3 regions of the Rahnella sp. CJA17(1/100) genome follow, and region 3 is predicted to be linked to each of the others. Evidence: predicted binding sites of a transcription regulator. Region 3 holds the regulator's gene; each other region holds the start of a gene.
What was found. The regulator LexA, encoded in region 3, represses DNA repair genes until DNA is damaged. The targets are predictions, from matches to a motif close to TNCTGTATGTACATACAGNA.

Region 1 (5,587 bases), on a different contig from region 3:
ATTATTGCCCGCACGATTGAACTGGTAGAACAAACCCGGCCGTTGCTGCCTGGCGTGAATCACGCCCTTGAGCTTTGCCGTGATCAGGGGCTGAAGATTGGTCTCGCGTCGGCATCACCGCTGTTTATGCTCGATACCGTGCTGGAAATGTTTAATTTACACTCCTTCTTTAAGGTTCGTGTTTCAGCGGAAAAGCTGCCTTACAGCAAACCGCATCCTGAAGTCTATCTGCTGGCTGCCGGAGAATTACAGGTTGATCCGCTCAACTGTGTGACGCTGGAAGATTCCTTTAATGGCATGATCGCCACCAAAGCCGCGCGTATGCGCTCGGTGGTGGTGCCGGACCATGAATACAGTGTGGATCCACGCTGGGCGCTTGCCGATGTCAAACTTTCTTCCCTCGAAGAATTGCGTGTGGCACACATCTGCTAAAATTTATGCGCAGCCGCTCATGCCGCTGCGCACCTTCTTTGCATTCTCTGCTTTCCATATACCTTCTCCACGCATTTCTCCTGCCACAATTTTTGAAGCTTCGTTTAATTTCGTAAATCTTGAACTGACTCATAAAATAAATAAAACGTTATTTCATTTTTATTGAATTCGCATGCCAATGAACCTATGATTCCTGCAACAAGGACGAGCCGGGAGCTCTCCTGCTTCTGTACGCTGTCACTGCCACGCAACGGTCAGACTAGCCCGGTAAGTCCTCCTTGATATCGTCATTCATGAGAGGCACCGACATGCAAGTTCGTCAAAGTATCCACAGCGACCACGCGAAAACGCTTGATACCGCTGAATTACGCCGTGAATTCCTCATTGAGAAAATCTTTGAGAAAAATGCCTATACCATGACTTACAGCCACATCGACCGCATCATTGTCGGCGGCGTCATGCCCGCTGAAAAAACGGTATCCGTGGGTGATGAAGTCGGTAAACAGCTTGGCGTGAGCTATTTTCTTGAACGTCGCGAACTCGGCGTGATTAATATCGGCGGCCCGGGTCTGATCGTGGTTGACGGTACAACCTATGAAATTGGTCATGAAGAAGCGTTGTATGTCGGCAAAGGGGCAAAGCGGGTCGAGTTCAGCAGCGTTGATGCCTCCAGACCGGCCAAGTTCTACTACAACAGTGCGCCGGCACACACGACTTTCCCGAACAAAAAAATCACGCTGGCGGAAGCCTCTCCGCAGACCATCGGCGATGCAGCTACCAGCAACCGCCGCACCATCAATAAATTCATCGTGCCCGACGTTCTGGAAACCTGTCAGCTGACCATGGGGCTGACCAAACTGGAAGAGGGGAGCCTGTGGAATACCATGCCTTGCCACACCCATGAACGTCGTATGGAAGTGTATTTCTACTTCAATATGGAAGCGGAAACTGCCGTGTTCCATATGATGGGGCAACCACAGGAAACCCGCCATTTATTAGTGCACAACGAGCAGGCTGTCATCTCTCCTAGTTGGTCAATTCACGCCGGGGTGGGTACCAAAAACTATACCTTCATCTGGGGTATGGTCGGTGAGAACCAGGTATTCGATGACATGGATCACGTCAAAGTCAGCGAACTGCGCTAACTCCCCCTTGCTCTGCCTTCACCGGCAGAGCAACTCATTTTTTATGGCGAACGCGCCGTTGCAAAAGAGACTCTGAATATGATCCTCCGTTCATTTGAATTAAGCGGCAAAGTCGCAATCGTCACCGGTTGCAATACCGGGCTGGGACAAGGCATGGCGCTGGGTCTCGCGCAGGCGGGATGCGATATTGTGGGCATTAACGTTTCCGCCCCTGAAGAAACTGAAAAAAAAGTCACCATGTTAGGCCGCCGTTTTCTCGATCTGAGGGCTGATCTGAGCACCATCACAGGCATTCCTGAGCTGATCGAGAAAGCAGTCGGGGAATTTGGTCATATCGATATTCTGATCAATAACGCCGGGATTATCCGCCGTGAAGATGCCATCGAATTCAGCGAGAAAAACTGGGATGATGTGATGAATGTGAACAGCAAAACGCTGTTCTTTATGTCTCAGGCCGTGGCGAAGCAGTTCATCAAACAGGGTAACGGTGGCAAAATTATAAATATTGCCTCTATGCTCTCGTATCAGGGGGGGATCAGGGTGCCTTCCTATACCGCGTCAAAAAGCGCAGTAATGGGTCTGACCCGACTGATGGCCAATGAATGGGCGAAGCATAACGTCAATGTGAATGCGATTGCGCCGGGGTATATGGCGACTAACAATACGGAACAGTTGCGCGCCGATGAAGAACGCAGCAAAGAAATCCTCGACAGAATCCCCGCCGGACGCTGGGGTCTGCCGGAAGATGTCATGGGGCCGGTAGTCTTTCTGGCATCGAAAGCCTCTGATTACGTTAATGGTTACACCATTGCCGTCGATGGTGGTTGGCTCGCGCGTTAAGGGCAGCATAAGTGACACCAGAAAGGCGTATTCTTATACGCTTTTTTTTTTTTTATCAGTCCGTTGACAATTAGTTACAGGGCATCTCTTCCAAGATTGTGACAGTTTCACTTATACTGGATAAAATAACAGTTATCCAGTTCGGACGCGTCATGACGGCGGAAGGCCATCTCATTTTCTCAATTGCCTGTGCAGTATTTGCTAAGAAGGCCCAGCTTTCTCCCGAACTGGCGCATGGTGACTGGTGGCACATCATTCCAGGGTCTTTGCTTACCTGTCTGCTGCCCGATATTGATCACCCCAAATCGGTGCTGGGTCAGCGTCTTAAATGGTTGTCAGCCCCCATCGCCCGGGCTTTTGGTCATCGTGGATTCACTCACAGTTTGCTGGCGGTGGCTGGAGGGATTTTCCTGCTACGCACTCATTTCCCTCACGACTGGGTGATCCCCGCTGATGCTTTCCACGCCATGATTATCGGTTACCTGAGCCATATCCTGGCAGATATGCTGACGCCTGCAGGAGTGCCGCTGCTCTGGCCTTGTCGATGGCGTTTCCGGCTACCGCTGATTAACAGCCAGAAAGGTAATCAACTCGAGCGCACGCTCTGCCTTATGCTGGTCGGCCTGACGCTTTTCTGGCCAGACTGGACGCCCATCATTGGTGCAATAAATCCTGACTTTTTTAATCACATCCTGAAATTATTCATCTGAATAGTATGAAATATTGCCGATATGATGAAAATTAATACAAATACCAACAAAAAGTTATAATGAATTCCTTTTGGATATAAATACTCAGACCCTCAAACTGATATTCTGCCCCCCAATGCTTTGGGATGGTGCAGTCCTTTTCCGGAAACACCCGTTTCATTTATCAAAATTATAAGTTTGGAGTCTGGTATGAATCTTCCGCTCGTTCTTAACGTAGTGGTTTTCGTTGCCCTGCTTTTGCTGCTGGCACAAACCCGCCACAAGCAATGGAGCCTGGCAAAAAAAGTTTTACTGGGTCTGGCTATGGGTGTCGTATTTGGCCTGGCTTTACAGCTGATCTACGGTTCCGATGATCCGGTACTGAAAACCTCAATTACCTGGTTCAATATTGTCGGTAACGGCTACGTCCAGTTGCTGCAAATGATCGTCATGCCGCTGGTTTTCGTCTCTATTCTGAGCGCGGTAGCGAAACTGCATAACGCGTCATCGCTGGGGAAAATCAGCTTCCTGACCATCGGTACCCTGCTGTTCACCACACTGATCGCTTCTCTGGTGGGTATCTTCGTGACGGGCCTGTTCGGCCTCACCGCTGACGGCCTGGTACAGGGTACGCAGGAAACGGCGCGACTGACGGCAATTCAGTCTAACTATGTCGGCAAAGTGGCTGACCTGAGCGTGCCTCAGTTGATCCTTTCCTTTATCCCTAAGAACCCGTTTGCTGATCTGACAGGCGCAAGTCCGACATCAATCATCAGCGTCGTGATCTTCGCCGCCTTCGTTGGTGTAGCCGCCCTGCAACTGGTGAAAGATGATGCAGAAAAAGGTCCGCGCATTCTGGCCTTTATCGATACCCTGCAGGCATGGGTGATGAAGCTGGTGCGTCTGGTCATGAAACTGACCCCGTACGGGGTACTGGCTCTGATGACCAAAGTGGTCGCCGGCTCGAACATTCAGGACATCATTAAACTCGGCAGCTTTGTGGTCGCGTCTTACCTGGGTCTTGGCATTATGTTTGTTGTTCACGCGATACTACTGTCGTTCACCGGTGTTAATCCGGCGAAATTCTTCCGTAAGGTCTGGCCGGTGCTGACTTTTGCCTTCACCAGCCGTTCAAGTGCTGCGACCATCCCGCTGAGCGTTGAAGCGCAAACACGCCGTCTGGGTATTCCTGAATCTATCGCCAGCTTTGCGGCATCTTTCGGGGCAACGATTGGTCAGAACGGCTGTGCAGGTCTGTATCCAACCATGTTGGCCGTCATGGTTGCGCCAACCGTCGGCATCGACCCGTTTGATCCGGTATGGATTGCGACGCTGGTTGGTATCGTGACACTGAGCTCTGCCGGTGTTGCCGGTGTGGGTGGTGGTGCGACATTTGCAGCCCTGATCGTGTTGCCGGCCATGGGCCTGCCGGTTACGCTGGTTGCCCTGCTGATTTCTGTTGAGCCGCTGATTGATATGGGCCGTACCGCGCTGAATGTCAGCGGTTCAATGACGGCAGGCACTATCACCAGCCAGTTGCTGAAACAGACGGATAAAGCGGTGATGGATGCTGAAGAAACGGCTGAGCTGGCTCACCGTTAATTTCAGATTGCTGCAAACAAAAAACCGAAGCCAGTGGCTTCGGTTTTTTTATGTCTGAAATTCCGCAATCACTCAGAACGCGATTATTCAGAACGGATAGTCGTGAAAACCGATTTGCTCCGAAATATTACGCGCGGCAGTATGCAGCATTTCCACGTAATGACTTTTACTTTCTTCGGAGAAACGAATCGTCGGGAAAGAAATACTCAAACCAGCAATCACCACGCCAAAGCGGTCGAATACCGGAACTGCGATACAACGAAGCCCTTGTTCCTGCTCTTCATTGTCTTCGCCGAAACCCTGCGCGCGAACCTGATCCAGCGCAGTCTGCAAATCGGCAGCATTCATGATGGTATTTTCAGTGCTGCGGGTAAATTCAATTTCCTGCAACAGCGCGCTGACTTCTGCTTTATCGCCCCATGCCAGCAGCACTTTACCGATTGCGGTGGTGTGCAGCGGATTGCGGCGACCAATACGCGAATGCATGCGCAGGTTGTACATCGAATCAATTTTATGGATGTAGACAATCCCGTCTTCATCCAGTGCACCGAGGTGGATCGTTTCGCGGGTCAGACGGGACAATTCGCGCATCTGAATATCAGCGCTGCGGATCAGATCGACGTTTTGCAACGCTTTGGCACCCAGTTCAAACAACTTGAGCGTCAGGGAATATTTCTCTGATTCTCCTTCCTGTGCGACATAACCCAGGGATTTCATGGTCTGAAGAAAACGGTAGACCGTACTTTTAGACATCATTACGCGCTGAGAAAGTTCAGTAATGCCAATCTCACGCTCTTCCCCCAACGCCTGTAAAATGCCAAAAACTTTCAGGACTGAGGAGACGGAATCGGGTTGCTTATCAAGATCTGCGATAGCCAT
Region 2 (5,587 bases), on a different contig from region 3:
GGTTATTTTAAAAGACTCACGAAATACCCGTCTCTGTTTTCTTTATTAAGGACCGCTTTCAGAGAGGCAGGGACCTGTTTTGTTACACACTTTACTGCCCGCATAGGGTGCCAAATTCGCAGGCGCGCAGGGGGGAAACTTGGTAAGCGGTCACAGAGGGAGATAAGCGGTTATTACGCGGAATAAGCGGTTCAGGGAGCGATTAATGCAGCAAAATCTGTGATTTAGATCACTTGGCCGGTTATGCCTGAAAGCCCGGGCATCGGCGTAACTTTTGTGGCAGAGCCGTGTTTTGACAGGTAAATTATTCATTTGCTAAATGATCCGAGGGATCAATCAACACATTCAGGGAGTTTTTATGAAAGGTAAGTTTCCGCAAGGCTTTATGTGGGGCGGGGCAACGGCGGCCAATCAGGTTGAAGGTGCTTACGATCAGGATGGCAAAGGGCTGTCCATCGTCGATGCGATTCCGGGTGGCAAAGCGCGTCTGAACATCGTTTCCTCACCGGAATTTGATTTCACCCTTGATCCTGCAAACTACACGTATCCCAATCATAAAGGCATCGGTCACTATCATCGCTTTCAGGAAGATATCGCGCTGTTCGCGGAAATGGGATTCAAATGTTACCGCTTTTCTATCGCCTGGACCCGCATCTACCCGAACGGTGTTGAACAGGAGCCTAACGAAGCCGGGCTGAAGCATTACGATCAGGTGATTGACGCCTGTATTGCACACGGTATCGAACCGGTGGTCACCATTTCCCATTATGAGATGCCGTTGCATCTGGCTACCGCGTTTGGCGGCTGGAAAAACCGTGAACTGATTGGTCACTTCGAGCGTTTTGCCCGCACAGTGCTGATCCGCTTTGGTCATAAAGTGAAGTACTGGATGACTTTCAACGAGATCAACAGCGCGGCACATTTCCCGATCATGAGTCAGGGGCTGACGGTGAAAACCGGCGCACTTGAGGCGCAGGCGAAATTCCAGGCGTGGCATAACCAGTTTGTCGCCAGCAGTCTGGCGGTCAAAATCGCCCATGAAACCAACGCACAGATTCAGATTGGTTGCATGATCCTGTTTGCCACCAACTACGCTTATGACTGTAATCCGGTCAATCAACTGGAAACCCTGAAAGAGACGCAGGCGTTTAATTTCTACTGCGCCGACGTGCAGGCCGGTGGTAAATATCCGTATTACGCCAAAAGTTTGTGGAAGTCTCAGGGTGTTGAACTGGATATTCAGCCGGGTGATTTAGCGCTGATTAAAGAACATACGGTGGATTACATTGGTTTCAGCTACTACATGTCTTCAACCATCAACAAAACCAATCCTGATGCGGTTTCGGCGCAGGGCAACTTGCTTGGCGGCGCGCGCAATCCGTTCCTCGAAGCCAGTGAATGGGGCTGGGAAATCGATCCGGTCGGCCTGCGGATTGCCCTCAATCAACTGTACGATCGCTATGAAAAGCCGTTGTTTATTGTCGAGAACGGGCTGGGCGCCGTCGATAAGCCGGATGAAAACCACTTTATTGCCGATGATTACCGTATCAACTATCTGCGCCAGCATATTCAGGCGATGGCTGAAGCCATTGACGACGGCGTGGAACTGATGGGATATACCCCGTGGGGATGTATTGATCTGGTGAGTATGTCTACCGGTGAGATGAGTAAACGCTACGGTCTGATTTATGTCGACCTCGACGATAAGATTTCCGGCACCGGTAACCGTTACAGGAAGAAATCGTTCCACTGGTATCAGAAAGTGATCGAGACGAACGGCGCAGATATCAGCTGATATTCCCCCGCCAGGTTTGAAAACAGTCCGGGTGATAGCCGGACTGTTTTCACCGACCTTAAGTCAGCAAGTCATCGAAGACGCTGGCGCTGATTTTCGTGAGCGTGGCGAACGTGAGTGGCATTCATCAGAGGCTGTTTCCTTTCCTCGTGGCTTGCATGAATAATTTCACCTCGCCACTGGTAAGTCTGAATATCGGGTTGTGTAAGCGGGAGAAAGCATCTCCCGTTTCATCGCCCAGTTTTTTTCAATACCCTGCCCTGCAAACCAGATCTTTCCTTTCCCGGAGTTATTTAATTTATCGATAGCCTCCATTAACGCTGCACTGTTTTTTCGTGGAGCGTTATCGTCAAATAAATTTAGCTGCGCTACTCCATTACTGAAAAAATCAGCCAACATAACGCCAGCCTTCATATATTGATGGCCATCAACCCATATTCTCTTCAGGGAGTTTGTGGCCGAATTTATAATGTCACGAGTATCATTAGAAGGGGTCAGTAGCTTCATGGATGCTTGATTTCCATAGTATGTTTCATTATGTGCGTGTGGGCTGGTATGAAGGAAAACACTAACGAAACGGCAGAACTGGCGCTCACTACGTAGTTTTTCTGATGCTCGCTCAGCATAGTCACAAATGGCTTGATGCATATCCGAATACTGAGTTATGCGGTTGCCAAAAGATCTACTGCAGATGATCTGTTTTTTTTTTGGTGCAAACTCTTCCGGTTCAAGACATTGTTCACCTCGAAGTTCACGAACAGTCCTTTCGAGAACAACACTGAAGTGTTTTCTTATTACCCATAATGAGCTTTCAGCCAGGTCAAGTGCTGTATTAATACCCATTGAATTAAGTTTCTTACTAATTCTCCGACCAATGCCCCAGACATCCTCAACAGAGATAATTGCCAGTAGCCTGCGCTGACGTTCAATATTCGATAAGTCGACAATGCCACCAGTGCCACGCCATTTCTTGGCTGCATGGTTAGCTAACTTTGCTAATGTCTTTGTTTGTGCAATACCAACCCCCACAGTTAATCCTGTATTTTTAAATACTCTATTTCTCATTTCATGACCGAAGCAATTTAGGGGCATGCAATTTATTACCCCAGATAAATTAACGAAGGCTTCGTCTATTGAGTAAACTTCGATCGAAGGAGACATTTCAGTTAGCGTCTGCATAACTCGCTCACTTAGATCGGCATAAAGTGCATAATTAGAACTGAATACATAAACCCTGGAGCTATATGCATTGTTTTTTATTTTAAAAAATGGCTCACCCATTTTAATACCAAGGGATTTTGCCTCGGCTGAGCGAGAAATAATACAGCCATCGTTATTGGAAACGACGACAACAGGCTTCCCCTGCAAGTCTGGCCGAAAAACAGTTTCGCAAGAAGTATAAAAACTATTTACGTCGATGAGAGCGAACATAATTATTTATGCGCCTTAATACTAAAAATGACCACTCCGAATATTTCTAATTCTTCTGCATTTTGAAATGAAATCGAAGAATAATCATCGTTGTGAGGTACTAGCTGTAGATAAGGATGAGTACGAAGTTCTTTCACGGTGAATTCACCTGAAACAGCAGCAATAACAATATCGCCATGTACGGCTGAAAGCGAGCGATCCACCACTAAAAGATCCCCATCACTGATGCCGGCGCCATGCATAGACTCCCCGCTAACTTTTATGAAGTAAGTGGCACTCGGATGTCTTATCAGCAATTTGTTGAGATCCAGTCTGTCCTCGACATAGTCCTGCGCTGGGCTCGGAAAGCCACAGGGCACTTTCTCAGAGAAGAGAGGAAGCATGACTGGTTGAGAAGCCTCAGTTGGTCGAATGAGCTGCATGATGTTGATCCCGATATACTGTGTTTATATACAGTATTGCTGAATGCAGCTAAGGATCAAGAAACTTGTGAAGCGATTCCTGAAAGTGCTTGAAGTGTCTGTTAATTTAGTTTGTGTGGTATCCAATATAGTTTTGTTGCCTGACTTAAACTCAGTTCAGCGAAACCGTAGCACTCTGACGGTAAGTCACCTCGGTCCCTGCTCTTCGATGAAGAACTGGCTTTCGGCACGTAATAAGAATGCAGTTCAGTCCACACAGTTCTGATTCAGGATCCATGATGAGACAGTCCTGAGCGCCCCGGGCGAATATGAGTATCTCCCTGACAGCAGAAAAAGTCCCTGTTTCCACAAAGGCCACTGAGAAGCAAGTTGATAATCAAACCATTCGCTTCGTAAAAGTCCGTGAGTTGCCCCCGGCAACTGCCTGATACAGCGGGGAGTGCCCGCTGGTAGTGCTTTGGCCCAGACCGCGGCTGTTTCATCAGCGTCTACATTCCGGTCATCCTGGCCCATCAGAATTAATACCGGAGTATGTGTACCGGAAATATCTTTCGTCGCATCAGCCAGGGAATTCCTGCGTTCGAAGTCCTGGCGCGTACATTGGGAGTGGCAGGGGAGAACCGCTGCTTCTTCTGTAAACTGGCGGTCAAAAACCACGGCTTCATGTTTTTTAGCATCCTGAATATCATTCAGGGAGCGACCTTCGACTTTAAGTCGTTGCCCTGTATAGTATATGCCCTGATTACGCCAGTTTATCGCCGCACCTATCAGCACAACAAACTCAGTTGTTGTCAGTTGGCTCGCCTGCGGTACAACCCAACCTGCCTGCGAGAACCCAAGATAACCTCCGCGACTTTTTTTCAGTTCCGGCTGTTCTCTCAGTTTTTTTAACGCCAAAACCGCCTCCTCTGCGCGATCTGACATTGTCTGTGCCAGCCAGTTACCTGTACTTTTATCCACACCAGGTTTATCCCATGAAAAAACGGCAATTCCCTGTGAGACAAGGAATTTAACTAATGGAATATATCCACCTTCTGACCAGCGGTCCTGAGGTCCGTCTCCATGAACTAAAAGCACAAACGGAGGAGAAACCTTACCTGGAGGCATAATCAACGTCCCCATCAGAACATCGTTATTATGCTTAAAAGATATAGAACGTTGTTGCCCGTACCCTGAAAGATCGAAATCATATAATCGGCTAAGCAAAAAAATAATGAGAACGACAATCATAATTGAAAATGACACAATATATTTAATCATGTATAGCTCTTTATAATTTATAAAATTAAATATCAGCCGACTTTTTTAATACTTTATAGAACAGGATGTCAATGACTTAAAATTCGAAGCTCCTGACAGTAATAATCTCAGTGCTGCTGTGGGCGTTAACTTCCACTTCAGGGATGAACAAATGGAAATTAAGTGAGATTTACCAACAGTAACTGGCGGAGCTTCACCGCTATTTATCCTTAAAGCGCATCGCCAGCCACTGAGCATGCTGCTGCGTCACCAACAGTTGATCATCTTGCTCGCGCCACTGAATATCCCCCTGGCTAAGACAGCGCCTGAGCTGCTCCAGTGATGCTACCTGGAAACAGAGCGCCACCATTTTCGCCGGTGCCTGCGCAGCGACAGGCGGAAGCGCGAATTCCAGACGTGCTTGTTGATGAGTGATAATACGCAGGCAGCAGGTCCCTGAATCAAGCACATAACCACCGTTGGCCTCCGCGCGGGCCTCCACACTGAACAACTGGTGATACAGCGCCAGCGTCTGTTCAGGTTGAGGCGAGGCAATAACGAAGGCAGACAGCGCTTGCACGCCATTAGGATGTACCTGCCAGGCGGGCTGCCAAACGGCCTGCGGCGTTTGATGTTCGCAGAAAAAACTGAAGCCGTATGCCAGGGCGCTGGCGCGGATCCGCGAGATGCAGAACCGGGC
Region 3 (5,587 bases):
GCGCATCAGAGCCGAACAGCTCGCGATCCACATTCAGCAACAGGCCCGGATTCTGGTAAGCCTCACGCCCCACCATCACGCCATCCATATATTGCAGGTGCATTTTGGCTTCTTCGAGGGTTTTGATACCGCCGTTAATTGCCATGGTCAGGTGCGGAAAAACACGCTTAAGCTGATATACGCGCGGGTAATCCAGCGGCGGAATTTCACGATTTTCTTTCGGACTGAGGCCCGAAAGCCAGGCTTTACGCGCATGAATAATGAAGGTATCGCAACCGCCGTTTTCTGAAACCTGACGGATGAAATCACACAGAAATTCGTAGCTGTCCTGATCGTCAATACCGATTCGGGTTTTAACCGTGACCGGAATTGAGACTACGTCGCGCATGGCTTTGATGCAGTCAGCCACCAGCGACGCCTGACCCATCAGACAGGCACCAAACATGCCGTTCTGCACGCGATCTGACGGGCAACCGACGTTGAGGTTAATTTCGTCATAACCACGTTCTTCCGCCAGTTTTGCGCAATGCGCCAGATCAGCCGGATTGCTGCCACCAAGCTGCAAAGACACCGGATGTTCTGCATCGCCAAACCCGAGATAATCCCCTTTGCCGTGAATAATGGCGCCGGTCGTGACCATTTCGGTATACAGCAACGTCTGGCCGGTCATCAGCCGGTGAAAATGGCGGCAGTGGCGATCGGTCCAGTCAAGCATCGGCGCAACGGAAAAACGCTGGGCGGAAAAGGGAGTGGTCTGGGGCATTACGTGTTGAGTTTCTGACATCGGCCTGACATTCGCTGAAGGGGTTCGTGACGCTCCCCCCGGCTTCGCGCCAGAGGGAAGGTAATCGCTGATTATACCACAGAACAAAGATTCGGCATCTTGTGCCGCTGAGCAGGCGGATGCCGACGTTGCATCACATCTGAATGGCGCATAATTCGTCGTTTTGGTGCAAGCATGATAAAATCATCGGTGGTCGCATGATGTGGCCTATTCATTCCAATCTGCGCTCAGAGACCGTTGCTATGACCCTGAATAATCCGGAAAAATTACTTTCACAAGCTGAAGAACTTTGCCAGCAGCGCAATGTTCGCCTGACGCCGCAGCGGCTGGAAGTACTGCGCCTGATGACGCAACAACCCGGTGCGATCAGCGCCTATGACTTGCTGGATCTATTGCGCGTAAGCGAACCTCAGGCGAAACCACCGACCGTTTACCGGGCGCTGGATTTTCTGCTGGAACAGGGATTTATTCACCGTGTTGAATCCGCAAACAGCTATGTTCTCTGCCATCATTTTGAAGAGCCAAGTCATACTTCTGCGCTGTTTATCTGCGACCGCTGCGGGTTAGTTACCGAAAAAACCACCGACGGCATTGAAGAGCGTCTGGCAAAACTGTCATTAGAATCCGGATTTGAGCTTCGCCATTCCGTCGTTGAAGCGCATGGCTTATGTGCAGAATGCAAAGTAGTAGAAACCTGCGACAGCCATGACCATTGCGATCACGACCACAGTATTGTGGTGAAAAAACGCTGAATAATCGGGTTTTAAGGTTTTGAAGGTGACTCGTAAGAGGGGGGATGTTTTGTACAGAGAAGAGGTTGGGTACATCCGTGTACCCGTATCCTGAAGCGTTCCGGGTAGGAGCAGCTAAATCTCAGGATACGTCACTGGCACGCGAGGGGGAGTCGCGTCTTACCAGTGATATTTGTTTTTGGTTTCCCATTCATTGAGCTCTTTCTCGGCCTGATCTTTTTGATAGCCGTAACGCTCCTGAATTTTACCGACTAACTGATCACGTTTACCTTCAACCACTGTCAGGTCGTCATCAGTCAGTTTGCCCCATTGTTCTTTCACTTTCCCTTTGAACTGCTTCCAGTTACCGTCGGCTTGGTCCTTATTCATAAAATATCTCCTGTTACCTTGGGTTTTATGAACTGCATTTCGTCTTGCAGCTCGTCCTTAACACTTTAAAGGTTAGTAGAGAATCTCGATTAATCCTCCCTAAACAGGGATAAAAACCACTATTAGGATTAATCTAAAGCATGAAATAACGACAAAGCTGCGCTTATTTCTTTGAAAATAGCTGAAAAATCAGTGCGACGGAGACGAAAACCATGTGTCATGCCGCCAGTAACGACGCCATATCCAGCCCAGTGAAATCCCGCGTAACCCGAGGAATACCGTCAGCGCCAGCCACAACGCATGATTGCCCAGCAGCGGTAAAGTGAACAATGTCAGCCCGAACCCCAGCGCCGCCACCAGCATGCTGTTTCGCATATCCCGCCCACGCGTTGCGCCGATAAACATGCCATCAAGCAAATAGCACCAGACAGCCACCAGCGGCAGTATAATTTGCCAGCCAAGATATCGGTCCGCCAGCTCACGCAATTCCGGTAATGATGTCAGCGCATCAATGATCGCCCCACCCGCCAGCGCGTAAATCAGAGCAAAAAACAACGCAACCAGCCCGGCCTGACGACACGCGGCATGCCAGACATTCAGCAGTTTTTCGCGGTTGCGGGCACCGAATGCCTCACCGGAATGCGCTTCGATAGCATAAGCAAAACCGTCAAGTGCAAACGCGGTAAATGTCAGCAGGTTCATCAACACGGCGTTGACCGCCACAATGTGGCTGCCCAGCCGCGCGCCCAGAACGGTTAGCGATGCAAAGCAAAGCTGCAACAGTAATGAGCGCAGCATGATGTCGCGGTTAAGCCCGAGAAGACGGCGCAAATTACCACGCCACGCGGAGGTGATTTCTGCGCCGGTGATACCGCGTCGTTTCATCACCCGCCAGACGAAATACAGCCCGATGAGTAGCGTGAAATACTCGGAGCTTGCCGTCGCCATGGCTGCGCCACGCACGTTCCAGCCCAGCCCGATCACCAGCCACAGATCCAGAATGATATTCAGCAAATTCCCGGCAATCAGCAAAATCACCGGCCCGCGAACGTACTGAATGCCGAGCAGCCACCCGAGGATCACCAGATTCGCCAGTGAAGCCGGGGCGCTGAACCAGCGGATTTCGATAAACAGCCTCGCCTGTTCAAGCACGGGCTGACTGCCGCCGACAATGTGAAACGCCAGCTCCATCAGCGGATGACGGAATACCACAATAATGACGCCCGCCAGCACAGCCAGAAGGAAGGGTTGTACAAAAGCACGCGCCAGAAGCTGATTATCTTTCGCGCCCAGCGCCTGAGCGGTCATGCCGGTGGTACTCATCCGCAGAAACAGTAAGAGCATAAAAAGGAAAGTGGTGATCATCGAACCCACAGCCACGCCGCCGAGATAATCCGGGCTGTCGAGATGACCGATCACTGCGGTATCCACCAGGCCGAGGAGCGGCACCGTGATATTGGAAAAAATCATCGGCAATGCCAGCATCCAGAGCGCTTTATCGGCAGGGCTTAAAAAGGTGTTTTTGAGTGTGTGTCGCAGGGAATGATGTTGCATAGAGAATCTCATGCCGGAGGTTCAGGTTATGCCTGTAAATGACATCGCCCCGAAAGGGGCGATGATGAGAGAAACGCATTTCTCTTTGAATTCACATGGATGCCAGAGGCGGCCGCCATCCATATTCAATTAGTTTTAGTCTTGTCTATCTGACACAGCAATTTCTGACTTAGTCATATCTGACCGAGTAATTCGCGTTATATCAAGGCGGCAACTAAGCGAACGCCGGGAGCATACACAAGTATGTGACCGGGGTTCGCGAAGGCAGCCAACGCAGAGATAGCTCGAAGTACGAAGGTCAGATCCAGTCGCCGTTGCGGATAACACCTACGGCTAAGCCTTCAATGCTGAAATTCTGCTCGCGCAAATCCACCACGATCGGCTGAAACTCGCTGTTCTCTGGCAATAACTGCACCACACTGCCTTGTTTTTTCAGGCGTTTCACAGTGACCTCATCATCGATACGGGCCACCACAACCTGACCATTACGCACGTCTTGCGTTTTATGCACGGCCAGCAGATCGCCGTCAAGGATACCAATATCACGCATCGACATACCGCTGACACGCAGCAGGAAATCGGCGCTCGGCTTAAACATTGCCGGATCGATCTGATAGTGCCCTTCGATATGTTGCTGCGCCAGCAGCGGTTCACCGGCGGCAACGCGGCCAATCAGCGGTAAACCTTCTTCTTCTTCCATCAGCAGACGAATGCCGCGTGATGCACCGGAAACAATCTCAATAACACCTTTACGCGCCAGCGCTTTAAGATGCTCTTCCGCCGCATTGGGAGAACGGAACCCCAGACGTGATGCAATCTCTGCGCGGGTTGGTGGCATACCGGTGGTGGAGATATGATCGCGAATAAGGTCGTAGACCTCTTGTTGTCTGGTCGTTAAAGCTTTCATTCCGCCCCCTGGTTGTTTATACAGTCTTGCTGTGAGTATATACAGCTAAACGGTCAATGAAAACCTAAGATTGAATAAAAACAGGGCATAACGTTGATTCCTGGAATGCAGATTCCAAATCAGAACCATCGCGACCAAAAGATGCTGACCCAGACAAAAATCGCCAATATGATGGTCAGAAGTACGGCAGCAGAGCCGATATCTTTTGCGCGACCAGAAAGCACATGAAACTCAGGCCCGATGCGGTCTATTGCACATTCCACCGCGCTGTTGAGCAATTCCGTGACACAGACCAGCACGACGGATCCCACCAGCAGGATACGTTCAATGGTGCTGACATCAAGCCAGAAAGATAGCAAAATTAACGGGATAGCGACGCTGGCCTCCTGGCGAAATGCCGCTTCGTTTTGCCATGCCGCTTTGAATCCTTTCCAGGAATAGCCGGCCGCTTTATAAATTCGGGTAAATCCGGTGACTTGGTTCGCCATTTGGGGTACTGATCCTTAGAGTGTTTGCAGCATTTTAGCTTTTATATGACCACAGATCTCCACGGATCTTTCTGGTATCCTTGCGGCGAAATTGCTAACAAGAGGCTTCACGTTTTTATGTCAGGTTGGCGTAGACTTTATTACACATTATTGAATTTACCACTCTCATTGCTGGTAAAGAGCAAGGTCATACCTTCAGATCCGGTTACCGAGTTGCATTTAGACCCGACGCGGCCGATTTTGTACGTATTACCTTATAATTCCAAAGCCGATTTGCTGACGTTGCGTGCGCAATGTCTGGCGCAGAATCTGCCTGATCCTCTTATTCCGCTGGAAATTGACGGCACCCTGCTACCAAGCCATGTCTTTATAGCCGAAGGCCCGCGCGTATTCTCTTATTACACGCCGAAGCAGGAATCCGTAAAGCTGTTCCACGACTACCTTGATTTGCACCGCAATAATCCGGATTTAGACATTCAGATGTTGCCGGTGTCGGTAATGTTTGGTCGTGCACCGGGCCGTGAAGGTCAGGACGACACGCCGCATCTGCGCGTGCTGAACGGTATCCAGAAATTTTTCGCAGTGCTGTGGCTGGGGCGGGACAGTTTCGTCCGTTTCTCCAATACCGTTTCCCTGCGTTATATGGCGACGGAACACGGCACAGATAAGACGATTGCTCAAAAACTGGCACGTGTGGCGCGGATGCATTTCTCCCGTCAGCGTCTGGCTGCGG

Region 1: the regulator LexA is predicted to act here: its motif matches at 2,532-2,551, upstream of AACU55_RS18540 (metal-dependent hydrolase).
Region 2: the regulator LexA is predicted to act here: its motif matches at 3,665-3,684, upstream of umuD (translesion error-prone DNA polymerase V autoproteolytic subunit).

Annotation. Positions count from the first base shown of each region.
Region 1 covers NZ_CAWOJA010000044.1:352,162-357,748, reverse strand. The annotation lists gene hxpB (hexitol phosphatase HxpB) at 1-432, shown strand, start outside; gene kduI (5-dehydro-4-deoxy-D-glucuronate isomerase) at 741-1,577, shown strand; gene kduD (2-dehydro-3-deoxy-D-gluconate 5-dehydrogenase KduD) at 1,656-2,417, shown strand; gene AACU55_RS18540 (metal-dependent hydrolase) at 2,570-3,127, shown strand; gene AACU55_RS18535 (L-cystine transporter) at 3,317-4,708, shown strand; gene kdgR (DNA-binding transcriptional regulator KdgR) at 4,796-5,587, opposite strand.
Region 2 covers NZ_CAWOJA010000011.1:305,022-310,608, forward strand. The annotation lists gene AACU55_RS07715 (glycoside hydrolase family 1 protein) at 359-1,795, shown strand; gene umuC (translesion error-prone DNA polymerase V subunit UmuC) at 1,964-3,226, opposite strand; gene umuD (translesion error-prone DNA polymerase V autoproteolytic subunit) at 3,229-3,648, opposite strand; gene AACU55_RS07730 (alpha/beta hydrolase family protein) at 3,895-4,908, opposite strand; gene AACU55_RS07735 (VOC family protein) at 5,108-5,587, opposite strand, start outside.
Region 3 covers NZ_CAWOJA010000083.1:212,564-218,150, forward strand. The annotation lists gene dusA (tRNA dihydrouridine(20/20a) synthase DusA) at 1-763, opposite strand, end outside; gene zur (zinc uptake transcriptional repressor Zur) at 1,027-1,536, shown strand; gene AACU55_RS24475 (CsbD family protein) at 1,696-1,905, opposite strand; gene dinF (MATE family efflux transporter DinF) at 2,095-3,459, opposite strand; gene lexA (transcriptional repressor LexA) at 3,758-4,366, opposite strand; gene AACU55_RS24490 (diacylglycerol kinase) at 4,486-4,854, opposite strand; gene plsB (glycerol-3-phosphate 1-O-acyltransferase PlsB) at 4,972-5,587, shown strand, end outside.